One region of the Lysinibacillus sp. NPDC058147 genome, then DNA from elsewhere that is predicted to be linked to it. Evidence: riboswitches for the same ligand, from Rfam matches in the RefSeq annotation. Region 1 holds a riboswitch; the other holds the start of a gene.

Region 1 (3,217 bases):
TTCGCTTTTTTAGTATTTGTATTTCTAAATCGTTTTGTCTCTCAACACTTTCATCCATTGGTTTTTGAAATAAACCGAATAATACCATACAAAACTCCCACCTTCCCCTTGGTAAAACATGTCACATTTTATTATATAACAATAGGATTGGATAAAATATTAAATTGATGTGAACAAAAATAGATATGCCTATTCTAGAAGATTCATTTTAAGTGAAGTGGTTGATTGGAGTGGAGGCTGGGCTACTCCTTGGGGATCAGCGTCACAGATGAGACCATGGAGCGAGCAGGCAGAAGAACGAAGGCTAAAAACATCACATCCTGTGATAACGCCTTCGTGATCAACATCGTGCTGCTACCGCTACGTTAACACTATGCTTTCGCGCAAAAAACATCTGTTGGCCCAAGCGGCTCATCGGACACCCCCAGGAAGCTATGCTCTGCGCGAAAGCGAAGCGTCAGCAACAAATGTTTTATCTGTGCGAAAGCGAAGCGTCAGCAACAAATGTTTTATCTGTGCGAAAGCGAAGCGACAGCAACAAAGAGCACAGCCGGAACGGAAATCAACCCCTCGTTTTGCCATAGAGCCCTATTTTATTTAATATGACATATAAATTTCATTGACATAATAGTTTTTCATCAACATGGAAAGATGTGCCTTTTACTGACACATCCTCTTCAACATTATATGTAAAGCGCTTGTTCTAAGTTAAATTCATCATGTAAAGCATTTGCAGCACGAATCATTTCGTCCTGAGGAACAACGACAGACACTTTTATTTCAGAGGTACTGACCATTTTTACAGGGATACCTTCATGACGTAGACGATCAAACATTCGGGCAGCCACCCCTGGATTAGATGCCATTCCTGAACCAATAATAGAGACTTTTGCTAAGCCGATTTCAAAATCAGCAAAACTAAACCCTAATGATAATTTACTATCTTCTAGGACACGTAATGCTTCAGCGAATTCCTCTTTTAAAATGGTAAATGATACAGTTGGCTTTAAGCCATCAATTATTGCTTGAACAATTATATCGACGTTTATGCGATTTTCTGCGAGTATAGTGAACATATCTGCTAATGAAGCATTGGAATAAGCATCATAACCAACTGTTAAGCGAATAACGTCTGACTCATAGGCAACACCACGTACAATTAAATTTTTCTCCATTTCAACTTCCTCCTTCAATAAAGTACCTACTGTATCTATTTCGCTCGACCGAATGATAACTGGGATTTGAAACTTCTTTGCTAACTCTACAGCTCTTGGGTGTAAAATTTGTGATCCTAAGTTTGATAGCTCTAGCATCTCATCGTAGGAAATTTCTTTTAACTTTTGTGCCCCAGTAACATGACTAGGATCAGCTGTATAGACTCCCTCCACATTCGTGTAAATATCTACCCGCTCCGCCTTCAATTTTGCTGCAATAGCGATAGCCGACGTCTCCGCCCCACCTTTACCTAACGTCGTAATATTCCGTAAATTATCGATACCCTGTTCCCCAGCAACGACTACGATTTTCCCCTGTACTAAATGCTCTTCTATTCGAATAGTATTCATCTCATCAATACGGGCATTGCTATACATAGCATCGGTTTCAATGCCAGCCTGCCAGCCAGTTAATGACACTGCATCGTATCCTTCCTCCTGTAAAGCAATTGCCACTAATGTACTTGTAAGTTGTGAGTTTGTTGAAAATAGTGCGTCCAGTTCACGCTTAGATGCGTTGTCTGATAGATCACGAGCCATCTTTGCTAATTCTTTAGCCATCCCCCTCATAGCTGTGGTGACAACCACAACATCAAAACCTATTTCTTTTTCTGCAATCGCCTTTTTCGCAACATTTTGAATGTGCACTGTTGATGCTAATGTAGCACCACCAAATTTCATCACAATTCTCGCCATCTTTATCATTCTCCTTCGTATTCAATCATTTCACTGATTATAAAGTAGCTATACTATTTGTAGCTCTTCACCAAAATAACGCTGCAATAGCTACCTTGAAAAAAGGTTGTCTCTAGAAAGCAAAAAAGGCAACCCTCACATAATGTGAAAGCTGCCTATAACATGTACAATAAAAGTAACTTGCGCATGTGTGATAGCTCTCCGAAACAATTAGAATCGACAGTCTTACATCTCTTAAATGTAAAACCAGCACAGCATCGGAAACAACGATGCTTCACTTCGGCAAGTTTCCCTTTCATACATTTTCACTGGACTTGCTCGTCCTCAAACGTACTACTCTTAAACCTTGCACCTCTATCATCACTAAATAGTGAATGTATTTAATTGAACCTTAGTGAAGAAATTTCCAATTTAATAAGTAGAAACTACTGAAAAGCTAAGGCATGGTATACAACATTGCTATATTGTAGAGCAATGTTATATACAACCTTAGCATACGTCTAATCCTTTGACAATGTCTCTTATTGAAAATCAATTTCTCCTTGGTGTAATTGCGTCCGGAGGCTTTAGGCCCAACGTGATGTTGGTCACTCAGTCGTTGCCACAGGACGTGGCGTTCTTAGACTGAGTTCCTCTATTTCAGTAGTAGGTGTGTGTACACCCACCGGAAAGGTATTCCCTCTGAATTTATTTCACCACCTTTAGAGGTGGGAGTCTTCTGCTGAATGAAAATAAGCATAGATATTGTTAGCTAGATTAGCTGGCATCCCTGCTTCCTGTAATGCCTGTATACTTGCCTCACGAATTTTTTTGACAGAGCCAAAATGCTTAAGTAATTGCTGTTTTCGCTTTGGACCAATGCCTTCTATTTGATCGAGGGCAGATTGTATAGCATGCTTCTCGTGCTGTTGTCGTAAGAAGGTAATAGCAAAGCGGTGTACTTCGTCCTGAATTCGTTGCAGTAAGTAGAATCCATCGCTTGTGCGCTTTAACGCAATTACTTCAGCTGGATCACCAAATAAAAGCTGTGACGTATTATGCTTTTCATCTTTTGCCAATCCGGCAATCGGAATGACAAGGCCGAGCTCATCTTCTAACACTTCTCGTGCGACTTCCATTTGCCCTTTCCCACCATCTATTAGTACTAAATCCGGTAACGGTAGACCATCTTTTAATACGCGTGTGTAACGACGACGAATTACTTCCTGCATCGCCCCGTAGTCATCGTGCTTCGCAGCGGTACGTGTCTTGTATTTTCGATACTCCTTCTTCGCGGGTTTTCCATCGATAAATACTACCATTGCAGA
Region 2 (3,217 bases), on a different contig from region 1:
GCAGCACCAGTTGAGACAGCAGCTCCAGCTCCAGCAGCGCCACAAGCGGCACCTGCTCCTGTTGCAGCGGCTCCAGTAGTAGAAGAAACTTCTGGTGAGCGTGTAATCGCATCTCCAGCAGCTCGTAAACTTGCTCGTGAAAAAGGTATTGACCTTGCTGCTGTATCTCCAGTAGATCCACAAGGCCGTGTACGTGTACAAGACGTAGCAGCTCATGGTACAGCTCCAGTAGCAGCACCACAAGCAGCGCCAGCAGCACCTAAAGCTGTTGCAGCTGTAGATGAATCACGTGTAACTGTTGAAAAAATGAGCCGTCGTCGCCAAACAATTGCGAAACGTTTACTTGAAGTAAAACAATCTACAGCAATGTTAACTACATTCAACGAAGTAGATATGACAAACGTTATGGCTTTACGTTCTCGTAAAAAAGACCAATTCTTCGAGTCAACTGGCTCAAAACTTGGTTTCATGTCATTCTTCACAAAAGCTGTAGTTGCAGCGCTTAAAAAATACCCATATGTGAACGCACAAATCTCTGGTGATGAAATTCACTTAAACAACTTCTTTGATATCGGTGTAGCTGTATCAACAGAAGAAGGTTTAGTAGTACCAGTTGTACGTGACGCTGACCGCAAAAACTTTGCAGAAATTGAAGATTCAATTGCAGACCTAGCGAAAAAAGCACGCGATAAAAAATTAGGTTTAGCAGATCTTCAAGGTGGCTCATTCACAATTACAAATGGTGGGGTATTCGGTTCATTAATGTCTACACCTATTATGAATGGTACACAAGCTGGTATTCTTGGTATGCATACTATCAAAAAACGTCCAGTTGAAGTGAATGGTGAAGTAGAAATTCGCCCAATGATGTACTTAGCTCTATCTTATGACCACCGTATTATCGATGGTAAAGATTCTGTAGGCTTCCTTAAAACTGTTAAAGAATTACTTGAAAACCCAGAAGATTTATTATTAAATTCTTAATTCCTGAGTTTATTAAAACCCTGCGAACATTGTTTTGCAGGGTTTTTTCTTTTCATCAATTGAAGTGCTGGAATACTTTCGAAAGCTTCGCATAGTAATAAAGTATATAGTGCAAAAGAATTTAACTTTGTTGAACAACAGTTTCTTTTGGATTACTAGAATAGAGCTCTGATGATAAATATTTGAGAATTTTCTGAAAATGATGAAATTCATATTTGCAAAACTTAATCACTTATATATGTTGGTTAAGTGAAAACTGGACACCTCCAGGAAAGCGCAATATCGGAACGGAAAACAATTGCTACGTTATTGTAGAGGGTAAATCTAAACACCATATCCGACTTTGCAAAGTTGCATATAAGGATTTTAAAAGAAAAAAACCCTAATATTGTAATTAGTCAGAAAAGTAATAAAATTATCTTGACGGATAACTTAGTTTTATAGTAGTATCTTAATATCAATTAAATATACAAACCTCACATTTATCCTATTGTGAGGTAGAGGCGCGGTATTTATTAGTTCATTGTTGAGTATAAGCAAGCGAAGACGCAATGGAGAAGGAACTATCGCCGAAGTATAAAAGGAGCTCGTACTTTTATGCTGGGTCTGCAGTGAATAAGTGCAGGACTGTCCTAGTAAATTACTTTCCAAGTTTACTAGGTTGTGCTATCTCGGAATGTTGGAATTATAGTGAGGATTTGGGCAACTGTTAAAAAGATAAGACCTAAGTTCAGAACTTAGGTCTTTTTTGGTACAGTTGTCTTATTTTTTTACAGAAAAGGGGAGTTTTACATGAAAAGAAAATGGTTGGTATTAATGTTGACCGTCATGACTGCAATTTTGTTAGCAGCATGTGGTACTGGAGACAAAAAAGATGAGACGTCGTCTAGTGATGGAGGGACAAATACTGATAAGGGTGAAAGTGGCGGCGTGTTCCGTATAGGGATGGAAGCTGGCTATGCTCCGTTTAACTGGACGCAGCAAAATGATGCAAATGGCGCGGTGAAAATTGCAGATAATGCAGAATATGCAGGTGGTTATGATGTGCAAATGGCGAAAAAAATCGCTGAGGGCTTAGGAAAAGAATTAGTCATCGTAAAATTAGAATGGGATGGCCTAGTACCAGCACTGCAATCAAACAAAATCGATGCAATTATTGCTGGTATGTCACCTACTGCTGAGCGTAAGAAAACAATAGATTTCACTGAAAACTACTATACGTCTGATTTTGTTATGGTTATTAAAAAAGGCAGTAAATATGAAAATGCAAAATCTATTCAAGATTTCTCCGGTGCTAAAATTACATCACAATTAAATACGTCTAACTACGATGTTATTGATCAAATTAAAGATGTAAAAAAACAAACTGCAATGGATAACTTCCCAGCAATGCGCGTTGCTTTAGAAGCTGGAAAAATTGACGGCTATGTAGCAGAACGTCCAGAAGGTATTTCCGCTGCTGCTGCAAATGATAAGTTCACGTATGTAAAGTTTGAAAAAGGCTTCGATACAGATATTTCAAATACATCTATTGCAGTTGGTTTACGTAAAGGTGATGCAGATCTTGAAAAAATCAATGAAATCTTAAAAGGTATTTCAGAAGAAGATCGCCAAAAAATTATGGAAGAAGCGATTCACCAGCAACCAGCAGCACAATAACATGAAAATGCACGGACTATCTATTAGTCCGTGCTCCAATACAATCTATAAAAAAGAATCTCTATAAAAAATAATAATGTCTTAGCTAAAAGTTTCATAAGATAAAAGAAACAAAAGGCCCTATCAAAATGGTAGATAGCTAAGACGACTGTAACGAACAAGCCACACAACGTTGTTAGGAGGAACATCATGAGTCTTGATTGGATTATTTCTATTGTTGAGAACAACTGGCAAATGTTTTTACGAGGTGCGTATTATACATTACTTATTTCGATTTCTAGTACAATTATTGGTGCACTTATCGGATTTTTCATCGGAATTATGCATACCATCAAGGTTCGTAAAAAAGGTGTAAAGTTCTATAGCTTAAAGCTCATTAATTTTATACTAACATGCTATGTTGAATTCTTCCGTGGTACACCAATGATTGTACAAGCTATGGTTGTATTTTACGGATTAGATATGGCATTTGGTATTGATATGCACTTTATTACGGCGGGGATATTAGTTGTTTCACTAAATACAGGTGCTTATATGGCTGAAATTGTGCGTGGTGGTATTGTTTCCATTGATA

Evidence for each region. Region 1 has a riboswitch for lysine ahead of ACFVT8_RS01280 (aspartate kinase). Riboswitches for the same ligand answer to the same signal wherever they lie in the genome.
Region 2: another riboswitch for lysine. It lies ahead of ACFVT8_RS07465 (transporter substrate-binding domain-containing protein); the one in region 1 lies ahead of ACFVT8_RS01280 (aspartate kinase).

The regions. Positions count from the first base shown of each region.
Region 1 is NZ_JBHVUJ010000001.1:268,264-271,480, reverse strand. Features, by position in the region: gene ACFVT8_RS01285 (methyl-accepting chemotaxis protein) at 1-88, opposite strand, end outside; gene ACFVT8_RS01280 (aspartate kinase) at 684-1,910, opposite strand; lysine riboswitch at 2,097-2,275, opposite strand; gene uvrC (excinuclease ABC subunit UvrC) at 2,612-3,217, opposite strand, start outside.
Region 2 is NZ_JBHVUJ010000002.1:429,174-432,390, reverse strand. Features, by position in the region: gene odhB (2-oxoglutarate dehydrogenase complex dihydrolipoyllysine-residue succinyltransferase) at 1-984, shown strand, start outside; lysine riboswitch at 1,475-1,661, shown strand; gene ACFVT8_RS07465 (transporter substrate-binding domain-containing protein) at 1,777-2,643, shown strand; gene ACFVT8_RS07460 (amino acid ABC transporter permease) at 2,833-3,217, shown strand, end outside.